DNA from 3 places in the Phenylobacterium sp. GW823-FHT02A09 genome. Region 3 is predicted to be linked to each of the others. Evidence: predicted binding sites of a transcription regulator. Region 3 holds the regulator's gene; each other region holds the start of a gene.
What was found. The regulator LexA, encoded in region 3, represses DNA repair genes until DNA is damaged. The targets are predictions, from matches to a motif close to ATGTTCNCNANNTGTTCT.
Positions count from the first base shown of each region.

Region 1: a site for LexA is predicted at 1,725-1,742, ahead of AC1Q87_RS12425 (ImuA family protein). Genes of this name have one in related genera too.
Region 2: a site for LexA is predicted at 3,781-3,798, ahead of uvrA (excinuclease ABC subunit UvrA). Genes of this name have one in related genera too.

Region 1 covers NZ_JBXAJZ010000002.1:1,046,231-1,050,652, reverse strand. The annotation lists gene AC1Q87_RS12430 (DUF6504 family protein) at 1-759, opposite strand, end outside; gene AC1Q87_RS12425 (ImuA family protein) at 926-1,708, opposite strand; gene AC1Q87_RS12420 (WD40/YVTN/BNR-like repeat-containing protein) at 1,838-2,962, shown strand; gene AC1Q87_RS12415 (MoaD/ThiS family protein) at 2,962-3,225, shown strand; gene AC1Q87_RS12410 (hypothetical protein) at 3,222-3,572, opposite strand; gene AC1Q87_RS12405 (MmcQ/YjbR family DNA-binding protein) at 3,569-3,946, opposite strand; gene serA (phosphoglycerate dehydrogenase) at 4,018-4,422, opposite strand, start outside.
Region 2 covers NZ_JBXAJZ010000001.1:1,142,215-1,146,636, reverse strand. The annotation lists gene AC1Q87_RS05695 (glutathione S-transferase family protein) at 1-121, opposite strand, end outside; gene AC1Q87_RS05690 (methylated-DNA--[protein]-cysteine S-methyltransferase) at 260-805, shown strand; gene uvrA (excinuclease ABC subunit UvrA) at 802-3,699, opposite strand; gene AC1Q87_RS05680 (hypothetical protein) at 3,945-4,151, shown strand; gene AC1Q87_RS05675 (hypothetical protein) at 4,148-4,369, shown strand; gene AC1Q87_RS05670 (N-acyl-D-amino-acid deacylase family protein) at 4,357-4,422, shown strand, end outside.
Region 3 covers NZ_JBXAJZ010000001.1:595,476-599,897, forward strand. The annotation lists gene AC1Q87_RS03095 (ComEC/Rec2 family competence protein) at 1-1,895, shown strand, start outside; gene lexA (transcriptional repressor LexA) at 1,901-2,596, opposite strand; gene trpC (indole-3-glycerol phosphate synthase TrpC) at 2,729-3,517, opposite strand; gene trpD (anthranilate phosphoribosyltransferase) at 3,514-4,422, opposite strand, start outside.

The sequences.
Region 1 (4,422 bases), on a different contig from region 3:
GAGGCGGAAGCGGCGCGCGCCCCGCCCTTCCTGCTCCAGGCGCGCGCACAGCTTGGCGGCGACGTCGCGGGTCACCCGCTGCAGGTCCTCCAGGGCGCTGATCGGCTCGAAGAAGGCCAGCCGCGCGAACCAGGGATGCGGCGGGCGGCGGAAGCTCAACGCCTCCTCGGCGCGGCCCATGGCCTGGTCGATCCGCACCAGGGTCTGCTGGCCGAAGCGGCGGGCCAGCGGCGCGCGCGGCAGGCCCAGGATCTGCAGCAGCAACCGCAGGCCCAGCCGCTCCATCTGCGCCGCCGCCGCCGGCTCCAGCCGCAGGGCGGCCGGCGGCAGATAGGCCAGCAGGTCGGCCTGGCCGTTCGGCGGCGCGATGATCTCCGCCCCCTGGCCGTAGTGAGCCAGCGCCCAGGCCGCGCCGGGCGTGTCGGCGACCGCGCCGCGCACGAAGATCCCATTGCCCCCCAGCCGGGCGCGATAGTCGGCGAGCAGCTGCGCCTCGCCGCCCCACAGGTGGGCAACGCCGCTGATGTCGAGGAAGAGGCCGTCCGGCGCATCCTCGGCTACGGCCGGTGAATAGCGCACAGACCAGTCGGCCAGGGCCGTCAGGGCCGCGGCGTCGGCCTCCGGCTCGCTCTCGGCGACGACCAGATCGGGAACCAGCGCCATGGCGTCGGTCGCCTTCTGTCCCGGAAACAGGCCGAGCGCCCTGGCGGCCTTGTCCGCCGCCGCCAGCCGCCGGGCGCCCTTGACGGTTTCGACCAGGGCGAAGGGCCGGGGGGCCTCAGATGCTCCCCCTCTGGGGGAGCTGTCAGCCGTATGGCTGACTGAGGGGGACTTTGACTCCTCCGACTTGAGAGAAGTCCCCCTCCGTCTCGTCGCTTCGCGCCGATCCACCTCCCCCAGAGGAGGAGGACCTGGGCGTCGCCCATCAACTTGCGAGACGTTCCGCCGGCGCCAGTTGGCGATCGCCCAGTTCGGCGACCAGACGCAGAGGATGCGGGCCATTCTCGGCCTCCCAGGTGTATGCGGCCTCGGCTTCCATCAGCCACGCGCCGGTCCGCCCGCCCCGGCAGCGCTCCAGTTCGACCCGCCAACGCGGCGGGCCGAGGCCGAATTCTCCTGGCCCAGGTTCGCTGGGCGCAGGCGTGATCTTCCAGCGGGTGGCGGCGGCCGAGCCCGCAGTCTCCCTGCGCGCCTGCCCGCCATAGGGCCGGCGGCGGATCATGAAGCCGGTGGCCCCATGCTTTTCACAGGCCAGCTGCAGCCGTCGGCCGGCGGTCAGGTCCACCCCCTCCACCTCGGCGAAGACGGCGGCCACGCCGAGGGTCGACAGCGCGTCCTCGGCCACCGCCAGGGCTTCGTCCTCGTCGCGGGCGCAGACCTGGATCAGCCGCTCGGCCGGAAAGCCGAGCCCGACCAGGCCAGGGGCGAAGAGATCGTCCCGCCGCAGGATCCACACCGCCTGTCCGCGGCGGGCCAGCGGTGCGGCGGCCAGGGCGGCGAACGCGGCCGGGCATGCGCCGAGCTCGGTCTCCATCCCGGCCCCGAGCAGCTCGTGCCACTGGCCCAGCGGCAGCCCGCCGCCCGGTAGGCAGGCATCGATCGCACCCGCCCCGAAAGGCAGGGATTCGGAGTCCGCCCGGCCGCCCGCCTCGAGGGCGGCGATCTTCGCCTTGAGAGCCGCCAGGCGGCTGTCGCGAAAACCGGACATGGCTTTTCGTTCTCCGAAGTTCTACTTTTGTTCTAGTTTCGGCGACGAGAGAGTCAAGCACCTCCCGGTGGCGCCGCAGGCCGCAAGCGGGTGCTATGCTCGCCGCAAAGAGACGAACGGGAGGTCCAGATGTCGGCCGCAGTTCAGCTTCTCGTCGGCACCCGCAAGGGCGCCTGGATTTATCGCAGCGACGCCGCGCGACGGACGTGGTCGGTGCAGGGTCCGATCTTCCTCGGCCACATCGTCAACCACCTGGTGCTCGATCCGCGCGACGGAAAGACCCTGCTGATGGCCGCCTCGACCGGCCATCTTGGCCCGACGATCTTCCGCTCCACGGACGATGGCGCGACCTGGATAGAGGCGCAGCGACCGCCCGCCTTTCCCAAGGTCGAGGGCGACGGACCGGCGCGCTCGGTCGACCATGCATTCTGGCTGGAGCCGGGTCATGCCGGCGAGCCGGGTGTCTGGTGGGCCGGCGCCTCGCCGCCCGGCCTGTTCCGCAGCGCCGACGGCGGGGCGACCTGGGACAGCGTCGCCGGCTTCAACGACCATCCGAAATACTGGGACTGGTGCCCGGCCGACGGCGGCACGCCCGACGGGGCGCTGCTCAACCAGATCCAGATCGATCCGCGCGATGCGCGCCACATGTACATCGCCACCTCGACCGGCGGCGTGTTCGAAAGCCTCGACCAGGCCGCGAGCTGGAAGCCGCTGAACCAGGGCGTCGAAGCCAACTTCTTTCCCGACCCCTATCCGGAGTACGGCCAGGACGCGCACTATATCGCCTTGGCCCCGACCATGCCCGACCGCATCTGGCAGCAGAACCACTGCGGCATCTATCGCCTCGACCGCCCGGCCGAGCGTTGGGACCGGATCGGCCAGGCCATGCCCCAGGAGATCGGCGACATCGGCTTCACCATCGTCCCGCACCCGCGCGACGCCGACAGCGCCTGGGTGTTTCCGATGGACGGCACCGAGGTCTGGCCGCGCACCAGTCCAGGCGGGCGGCCCGCCGCCTATCGCACCCGCGACGCCGGCCAGAGCTGGCAACGCCAGGATCAGGGGTTCCCCACCGAGCAGGGCTGGTTCACCGTCAAGCGACAGGCCTTCTGCGCCGACGCCAACGATCCGGTCGGGCTCTATCTGGGCGCCACCAACGGCGAGGTCTGGATGAGCGACGACGAGGGCGAAGGCTGGCGGCCGATCGCCCGGCACCTGCCGGAAATCTATTCCGTGGTGGCGGCGCCGCTCTGATGGTTCAGGTGTTCATCCCCTCGCAGCTCACCTCCTACACCGAAGGCGCCAGCCGGCTGGCGGCGGAAGGCGGCAGCATCGCCCAGGTGCTCGACGACCTCGACCGGCGCTTTCCCGGTCTGAAGTTCCGGGTGATCGACGAGCAGGACCGCATCCGCCGCCACATGCGCATCTTCAAGAACGGCGACCGCGCCAAGGACATCGACCAGGCGGTGGGCGACGCCGACGAGGTGCTGATCTTCGGGGCGCTGTCCGGCGGCTAGAGAATCTCGTCAGGCTCCGGAGTGACCGGAAAGCGCACCGCCGCGATCTCCTCGCGGCCCTCCATCCAGGCCTTGGCGAGGCGATGGCCGCCGTCCATCAGCCGGCCGTCGGCGCAGAGGATCACCGGATAGGCGAGATCGGCGTCGAAGATCCGCTGCGCGTGCTCGGCCACCTTGCGGACCGTGGGAACGTGGCGCTCCTGGAACCAGCAGTCGATGTCGAACTCGGCGATGTCGGCGAGCTTCACCTGCTCCACCGGCAGGCCGGCGCTCAGCGCCCACAGCCGGTCGGTCCACCAGAGGCCCCGGCCGCCGGGCACGGGGCGCGTGTACTTCTCTCGGCTCATGGGGTCTGCCGGCTCAGCTTCTGAGGGGCGACCGCGGTGTAGCTCTGCTTGAGCCAGGCCTTGAGCGTCTCAAGTTCGGCCAGGATGTCGTCGTCAGGACCGAAGTCGGCGGTGACCCAGTCGTGCTGCTTGTACCAGCCCCTGGCCTCGCGAACGAAGGGCAGGTCGGCAGCCATCTCCGCCGAGATCGGCAGCTTGACGATGATGGTGAGCGCGTCGAGCGGCTGGGCCTTGTCGCCGAAGACGGCGAACATCTTCTGGCGCATATAGAGACCGCGCGTGAACGCCCAGGCGGGGCCGGCGGTGGTCTCGGGAAAGGTCAGGCCGTAGGCGGTGAGCTCGGCTTCCGCGCGCTGGTGCGGCGTCTGGGACATGGGGCCTCCCTGCGGAGACCGAGGTTGCGCGAGGCCGCACCGCCCGGCAAGGCGGCGCGGCCCGCGACAGATCAGAAGCGCAGGGTGCGCGCTTCCTTGACGTGCGGCAGGGCGCGGATCTTCTCGACCAGCGCGTCGCCCGGATCCTGGTCGACGCCGACCAGGGCGATGGCGTCCTCCCCGGCCGAGACGCGGCCGAGGTTGAAGGTCGCGATGTTGACCTGCTCTTCAGCCAGAAGCGCGCCGAGCGCGCCGATGAAGCCCGGCTTATCGAGGTTGTTCACATAGAGCATGGTCGGGGCGAACGGCGCGTCCAGGTCCATGCCCTTGACCTCGACCACGCGCGGCGCGCCGGCGATCACGGTGCCGGCGAACGAGCGCTTGCCGAGCGCCGTCGTGACGGTGATCCGCACCAGACTGTCGAAAATCGGCGAGTCGTCCTGCTTGCTCTCCGAGACGGTGATGCCGCGGTCCTT
Region 2 (4,422 bases), 550 kb from region 3:
ACTTGTGCTCGCGCTTCATCATGTTGACCGGCGTCTCGGGCAGGTCGACGCCCTTTTCGGCCAGGAAGATCCGCACGCGGCGGGGGTTCGGCGCCGGCATCGGCGCGCCGTAAAGTTTCATTGGGTCGCTCCCTAATCTCTAAAATATGCGAGCGAGGCTATTTCGAACGCGCGTTTGAATGCAAGCCTCATCGAACCCCGTGACGTGAGAGTCCGAAAGCCGCGAGCGAGGGGAAGGGGCGAGTGCTATGATCGGCCGATGCGTGATGGCTTCGCCCTCTTCGACACCGCCATCGGCCTCTGCGGCGTCGCCTGGAACGCGCGGGGCCTGACGGGCGTCATGCTGCCGCTCTGCGAAGGCGGCGATCCACGCGCGCGCATGGCCCGCCGCCATCCCGAAGCGGAGGAGGGCGAGCCGCCGCCCGCCGTGGCCGAGGCCATCGCCGGGATGCAGGCGCTGCTGCGCGGCGAAAAACGCGATCTGCTGGAAGTGGGGCTCGACGACGGGGCGACCGCGCCGCTGGCGGCGCAGGTCTACGCCATCGCCCGCGCCATTCCGCCGGGCCAGACCCTGACCTATGGGGACATCGCCCGCCGTCTCGGCGACGTCAGCCTGTCGCGCGCCGTCGGCCAGGCGCTGGGCGCCAATCCCTGGCCGATCGTGGTGCCGTGCCACCGAATCCTGGCGGCCGGCGGCCGCAAGGGCGGCTTCTCGGCCCCCGGCGGGGCCGACACCAAGCTGCGGATGCTGGAGATCGAGGGCGCGCTGGCCCCCGACACCCTGCCGCTGTTCGGCGGTCGCTAGGCCCGCAGCTTCGCCCGCCGTTCGTTACGGCGCTTGTCGTGCTTTTCGAGGATCTCGGCCAGGTAGCGGCCGGTCCAGCTCTTGGGGCTGGCGGCGACCTGTTCCGGCGAACCCTGGGCGACGATCTCGCCGCCGCCGTCGCCGCCCTCGGGGCCGAAGTCGACGATCCAGTCGGCGGTCTTCACGACGTCGAGGTTATGCTCGATGACGACCATGGTGTTGCCCTGGTCGGCCAACTCGTGAAGCACTTCGAGCAGCTTCTTGACGTCCTCGAAGTGCAGGCCGGTGGTCGGCTCGTCGAGAATGTAGAGCGTCTTGCCGGTCGCCCGCCGCGACAGCTCCTTGCTGAGCTTCACGCGCTGCGCCTCGCCGCCCGACAGCGTCGTCGCCGACTGCCCGACCTGGACGTAGCCCAGGCCGACGCGCTTCAGCGTATCCATCTTGTCGCGCACCGGCGGCACGGCCTTGAAGAAGTCGGCCGCCTCCTCGACGGTCATGTCCAGCACGTCGGAGATCGACTTGCCCTTGAACAGCACCTCGAGCGTTTCGCGGTTGTAGCGCTTGCCGTGGCAGACGTCGCAGGTGACGTAGACGTCCGGCAGGAAGTGCATCTCGATCTTGATCAGCCCGTCGCCCTGGCAGGCTTCGCAGCGCCCGCCCTTGACGTTGAAGCTGAACCGGCCCGGGCCGTAGCCGCGGGCCTTGGACTCCGGCAGGCCCGCGAACCAGTCGCGGATCGGCTGGAAGGCGCCGGTATAGGTCGCCGGGTTCGAGCGCGGCGTGCGCCCGATCGGCGACTGGTCGATGTCGATGACCTTGTCGAAGTTCTCCAACCCCTCGATCTTGTCGTGCGGGGCCGGGGCGTCCGAGGCGTTGTGCAGCCGGCGGGCGGCGGCCTTGTAGAGCGTCTCGATCGTGAAGGTCGACTTGCCGCCGCCGGACACGCCGGTGATGCAGGTGAAGGTCCCGACCGGGATCTCCGCCGTCACGTTCTTCAGGTTGTTGCCGGTGGCCCCGACGACGCGCAGCACCTTCTTCTTCGAGATCGGCCGCCGGTCCTCCGGAATCTCGATCTCGCGCGCGCCGGACAGGTACTGGCCGGTGATGCTGTTGGGATTGTCCATGACCTGCTGGGGCGTGCCCTCGGCCACCACCTCGCCGCCATGGACGCCGGCGGCCGGGCCCATGTCGATGACGTAGTCGGCGGTCATGATCGCCTCCTCGTCGTGCTCGACCACCAGCACCGAATTGCCGAGGTCGCGCAGGCCTTTCAGGCTCTCCAGCAGCCGGGTGTTGTCGCGCTGGTGCAGGCCGATCGACGGCTCGTCCAGCACGTAGAGCACGCCGGTCAGGCCCGAGCCGATCTGGCTGGCCAGCCGGATGCGCTGGCTCTCGCCGCCTGACAGCGTGCCCGAGGCGCGGCTCATGTTCAGGTAGTCGAGCCCGACATTGACCAGGAACCGCAAGCGGTCGTTGATTTCCTTCAAGATCCGCCGCGCGATCTCCATCTGCTTTTCGGTCAGATGGTTGTCGAGGTCGGTAAACCACTCGCCGGCATGCTTGATCGACAGGCGGCTGACCTCGCCGATGTGCTTGCCGTCGATCTTCACGGCCAGGGCTTCGGGCTTCAGACGATAGCCGTTGCAGGCCTCGCAGGGCGTCTCGGACTGGTAGCGGCCCAGTTCCTCGCGCACCCAGGACGAATCCGTCTCGCGCCAGCGGCGCTCCAGGTTCGGCAGCACGCCCTCGAAGGTCTTGTTGACCTCGTACTTCCGGGCGTTGTCGTCATAGACGAACTTGATCTTCTCGCTGCCCGATCCGTACAGCACCACGGTCTTGGCGCCCTCGGGCAGCTTCCACCACGGCATGTCCATCGAGAAGCCGTAGTGCGCCGCCAGCGCCTGCAGGGTTTGGGTGTAGAGCGGCGAAGGTCCCTTCGCCCACGGCGCGATCGCGCCCTTGTGCAGGGTCTTGTCCTTGTCGGGCGTGATCAGGTCCGCGTCGAAGGCCAGCTTGGCCCCCAGGCCGTCGCAGACCGGGCAGGCGCCGTAGGGATTGTTGAACGAGAACAGCCGCGGCTCGATCTCGCTGATCGTGAAGCCGGAGACCGGGCAGGCGAACTTCTCCGAGAAGATCAGCCGCCGCGGCTCGGCCTCGCCCTCGGCCGTATCGGCCCACTCGGCGGTGGCGATGCCGTCGGCCAGCCGCAGCGCGGTCTCCAGGCTGTCGGCGTAGCGGGTCTCCATGCCGCCCTTGGTGACCAGGCGGTCCACGACGACGTCGATGTCGTGCTTGAACTTCTTGTCGAGCGCCGGGGCGTCCTCGATCGGATAGAATTCGCCGTCGATCTTCAGCCGCTGGAAGCCGGCCTTCTGCCACTCGGCGATTTCCTTGCGGTACTCGCCCTTGCGGCCGCGCACCACCGGGGCCAGCAGGTAGATCCGCTCGCCGTCGGGCAGGGCGGTCAGCTTGTCGACCATCTGGCTGACGGTCTGGCTCTCGATCGGCAGACCAGTGGCCGGCGAGTACGGAACCCCGACCCGCGCCCACAGCAGGCGCATGTAGTCGTGGATCTCGGTCACCGTGCCGACGGTCGAGCGCGGGTTGCGGCTGGTGGTCTTCTGCTCGATCGAGATGGCCGGCGACAGCCCCTCGATCAGGTCCACGTCCGGCTTGCTCATCAGCTCGAGGAACTGGCGCGCATAGGCCGAGAGGCTCTCGACATAGCGGCGCTGGCCCTCGGCGTAGATCGTATCGAACGCCAGCGAGCTCTTGCCTGAGCCGGAAAGCCCGGTCAACACGACGAGTTCGCCGCGCGGGATGTCCACGCTGACGTCTTTCAGATTGTGCTCGCGGGCGCCGCGGACACGGATGAAATTGAGCTGTTCGGCCATGTTTTTCCGGAAAACGCTTGCAGCCGCCGATGCCCTCAGCGGCTCCCGTCCAATGTAGTTCCGAGACTCACCGATAACACGGGAACATTGAGGGAACAAACCCGCTGCGGCGATATCACCGGCAGGTTCTAGCGCGCGGACCGCACAAACCTGTCAGCAGTCTTGTCAGCAGCCCCGAGAAATCCGCTCGACTTACGCGGCGGAGGGCCGAGCACGCTTTCGTCCAACAAGACCGGAGGAAGCCCATGGATCTCACCATACAGCGGCGCTTCGTGACCCCGATGGCCGGCGAGAGCGTGCAGGACATCGCCGCCCGCGCCCTGCCGGACGAACCGCTGGACAGCGCCGTCGACCAGATCCGCAGCTGGAACCTGCACATCTTCGCCATGCGCAAGCCGGCCGGGCTGATCCTCGGCAGCGACGTGGTGTTCGTGGAGCCGCCGCGGCGATGAGCGCCGAGGCCGTGATCGCCGGAGCGGAGATCGCCGCCGGCCATGACGGATCGGCCGAACTGGTGCTGCGCCTGCGCTATCCCAACGGGGGTGTGGGCGTGGTGGTGCTGGAGGCCGACAAGGGCCTGAAACTCATGGCCGCCTGCGGGGCGGCGCACCTGGACGAGCTGGCCGGGCATTCCTGGCGCAAGCTGCTGGAGGGAACATGTTCGACGTGATCGTGCGTAACGGGCTCGTGGTCGACGGGTCCGGCGAAACGGCCTTCAAGGGC
Region 3 (4,422 bases):
TCGGCCGGCCGGCGGTCGTGCTGCTCGTACTGACGGCGTTCGCGCTGGGCGGATTCGCCGCGGCCAAGCTTCGCACCCAAGCGGTTCGGGCGCCGATCGCGCCGGCTGGAGGCGGTGTGCGGCTGATCGAGGGATTCGTCGTCGATGTGGCGAGCCCGGGCCAGGGCGGGCCGCGGCTGCTCATCGCGCCGATCCGTATCAGCGGCCTGGCGCCGGAGGAAACGCCGATCCGGATTCGCGTGACGTTGCGCGACGACGATATTCTGCCGGCGCCTGGCTCCGCGATCTCGCTGAAGGGCATGGTCAATGCGCCGCCGCCGCCCGCCAGCCCCGGGTCCTACGACTTCGCCCGCGACGCGTTCTTCGACGGCGTCGGCGGCGTCGGATTTGCGCTGACGTCGGTCGAGCCGATCGCCGCAGCGCCGCCGCCGTGGCGTCTCGCCTTGGAGATGAAGGTCAACGCGATCCGCTGGGCGCTGGCCCAGCGGATCGTCGAGGAGATGGGCGTCGAGAGCGGCGGCCTGGCGGCGGCGATGATCAGCGGTCACGAGGCATTCGTGCCGAAGGAGCAGGTCGAGGATCTGCGCGCATCGGGCCTGGCGCACATCATCTCGATCTCGGGCCTGCACATGGCGATCGTCGGCGGCTTCACTTTCGCGGCGGTGCGTCTGGGAATCGCGGCCTGGCCGTGGGCTGCGTTGCGCGTGTCGTCCAAGAAGGTGGCGGCGGCCGCGGGCCTGTCCGCCGTCACGCTCTATCTGGTGATCTCCGGCGCGCCGGCGCCGGCCGAGCGGGCGGCGATCACCGCCGGCGCGGCGTTCCTGGCGATCCTCGTCGATCGACGCGCGATCAGCCTGCACACCCTGGCGATCGCCGCCCTGGTGATCATGGCGCTGCAGCCTGAAGCGGTGGCCGCCCCGGGCTTTCAGATGTCGTTCGCGGCGACGGCCGCGCTCGTCGCGCTGGCCGAGGCCTGGCCAAGGCCGCCGACCGAAATCAACACGCCCTGGCCGATCCGCGTGGTGCAGGCGCTCGGCGTGTGGACCGCGGCCAGCATCGGCGCGAGCTTCGTGGCGGGATTGGCGACCGGGCCGTTCGCCATGCAGCACTTCAACCGGGTCTCGACTTTCGGCCTGGTCGCCAACCTGCTGACCGCGCCGATCACCTCGTTCCTGATGATGCCTGCCCTGGCGATCGGGGCGGTGCTCGCGCCGCTGGGATTGGGCGGCCTCCCTCTGGCGGCGGCCGGCCTGGCCATCGACACCATGAACATGATCGCTTCGTGGGTCGCGGGGATGCCCGGCAGCCAGCGGATCTTCGCGAGCGCGCCGGCCTGGACCCTGCCGGCGGCGTTCGTCGGGGTGCTGTGGCTATGTCTGTGGAAGGGGCCGTTGCGCTGGTTGGGGCTGCCGCTGGCGCTGGCCGTATGGCTCTGTCCGCGGCCGCCTGCGCCGGACGCGTGGATCTCCGCCGATGGTTCGGCGGTCGCCGTGAGGCGTGGCGACGAGGCGGTGTTGCTACGTCCCGACGCCAAGCTGTTCGCCGCCGAACTCTGGTCGCGGCGGCGGGGTCTGACGGTGGCGGACGCCGACGCTCGCGATGGCGGCTATGACTGCGACCGCTGGTCCTGCGCGCCGCTGCAGGCGAGCAAGGACGCGCGCATCGCTGCGATCTTCACGCGCCGGGCCTCGACGATCGAAAAGAAGCAGCCGTTGTTCTGCCAGTGGGCTGAGATCGTCGTTATCCGCGGTCAGGCGCCGCCCTGTCCGAAGGCGCTCACCCTCACCGACGCCGACTTCCAACGCGGAGGATCGGCCGAACTCTATCGGACGGCCGATGGCTGGCGGATCGTCTGGGCGCAGGACCTGCGCGGCCAGCGGCCCTGGAGCCGCTGACGCCGTCAGTGGTAGCGGCGAATCAGGCCGACGAGACGGCCCTGCACCTGCACCTGATCGGGACCGAAGATGCGGGTCTCGTAGGCCGGGTTCGAGGCCTCCAGGGCGATCGACGCGCCCTTCTTGCGCAGGCGCTTGAGGGTGGCTTCCTCGCCCATCACCAGGGCGACGACGATGTCGCCGGAATTGGCGGTGTCGGTCTTGCGGATCACCACATAGTCGCCGTCGAGGATGCCGGCGTTGATCATCGAGTCGCCGGCGATCTCGAGCACGAAGTGCTCGCCGGCGCCGAGGATGGTCTCCGGCACCGGGATCCGGTCGCGTTCCTGCTGGATCGCCTCGATCGGCGTACCGGCGGCGATGCGGCCGAGGATCGGCAGTTCGCGGGTGTCGTTGGCGATCGGCATCACCGGAGCGTCGCCGGCGCCTTCGACCAACTGCGGCTTGAACGGCGAGCGGCCCTTGGGCGGGGCCGCGGTGGTCGCCTGCTGCGGCAGCTTGACGACTTCGAGCGCGCGGGCCCGGTGCGGCAGGCGGCGCAGGAAGCCGCGCTCCTCGAGCGCCGTGATCAGCCGGTGAATGCCCGACTTGGAGGCCAGGTCCAGCGCCTCCTTCATCTCGTCGAAGGACGGCGAGACCCCGGTTTCCTTGATCCGCTCATGGATAAACATGAGAAGTTCGTGTTGCTTACGGGTGAGCATGGCTGTCGAGCCCTTGAGAACAAAGCGCTAACGTCACGAATGTTCTCTAGGTGTTCTGGGTTAATGTCAAGTTACCGTGGAGCCTTTGAAAAGCTAGGCTTTTTCGATCGCTTGAAGGGGCCGGAGCCCGACTCAGCCGAGCAGGGCGCGGGTCGCTGCGGCGACGTCGGCCTGCCGCATGAGGCTTTCGCCGACCAGCATCGCGCTCGCGCCGCAGCGTTCCAGCCGGGTGACGTCCAGTGGCGTGAAGATGCCGCTCTCAGTGACCAGCAGGGCGTTGTCGGGCGTGGCGTCGGCCAGCCGCTCGGTGATGGCGAGATCGGTCTCGAAGGTGCGCAGATTGCGGTTGTTCACGCCGACCAGGGTCGCGCCGAGCTTGCCGGCGCGGACCATCTCGTCCTCGTCGTGGACCTCGACCAGCGCGTCCATGCCCAGGCGGGCGGCTTCCGACATCAGGTCGGCGGCGAGCGCGTCGTCGACCATGGCCATGATCACCAGGATCGCGTCGGCGCCCAAGCCGCGGGCCTCGACGACCTGCCAGGGATCGACCAGGAATTCCTTGCGCAGGGCGGGCAGGGCGACAGCGTCGCGCGCGGCGGCCAGGAACGCGTCCGCGCCCTGGAAGCTCGGTCCGTCGGTCAGCACCGACAGGCAGGCCGCGCCGCCGGCCTCGTAGGCCTTGGCCAGCGCCGGCGGATCGAAGTCCTCGCGGATCAGGCCCTTGGACGGCGAGGCCTTCTTGATCTCGGCGATCAGCGCCAGCTTGCCGGGCGAGTGGGCGCGCTCGAGCGCGGCGCGGAAGCCGCGCGGCGCAGAGGCGGCCTGGGCGGCGGCTTCGAGGTCGGCCAGGGTCCGCTGGGCTTTCCGCTCGGCGACTTCCTCGCGCTTGTAGGCGGCGATCTTGTCGAGGATGTCGCTCATGGCGCGGTCACCTCGACCAGCTTGTCCAAGGCGGCCTTGGCGCGGCCGTCGTCGATGATCTGGCCGGCCAGTTCGACGCCTTCGCGCAGCGTCTCGACCTGTTCGCCGACCAGAAAGGCGGCGGCGGCGTTCAGCAGCACGATGTTGCGATATGCGCCCTGGGCGCCGTCCAGCAGTTCGCGCAGGGCGACGGCGTTGTGAGCCGGCGCGCCGCCGGTCAGGTCGGCCAGCGCCGAACGCGGCAGGCCGACGGCCTCCGGGGTGATCGTGAACAGCCGCACTTGGCCGTCGCGATATTCAGCGACGCTGGTCTCGCCCGTGGTGGTCATCTCGTCGAGACCGCCGCCGTGCACGACCCAGGCCCGTTCGGCGCCGAGCGCGCCGAGCACGCGGGCCAGCGGCTCGACCCAGCGATCGGCGAACACGCCCATGACTTGGCGCTGGGCGTTGGCCGGATTGGTCAGCGGGCCCAGCAGGTTGAAGATGGTGCGGAAGCCCAGGTCGGTGCGGATCGGGGCCACGTGGCGCATGGCGCTGTGGTGGGCCGGGGCGAAGAAGAACGCGACATTGGCCTCGTCCAGGGCGCGCAGCTGCTGTTCGGCGGTGGCGGCCAGATTGACGCCCAGCTCGGTCAGCACGTCGGCGGCGCCCGAGCGCGAGGACACCGCGCGGTTGCCGTGCTTGGCGATCTTCAGGCCGCCGCCGGCGCAGACGAAGGCGACGGCGGTGGAGACGTTCAGGGTGTGCAGGCCGTCACCGCCGGTGCCGCAGACGTCCATCACCTGGAACGGATGGTCCAGGGTGACGGCGGCCTTGCGCATGGCGCGGGCGCAGGCGGTGATCTCGCCGGTGGTCTCGCCGCGCATGCGCATGGCGGTGACGGCGGCGGCGACCTGGGCCGGGGT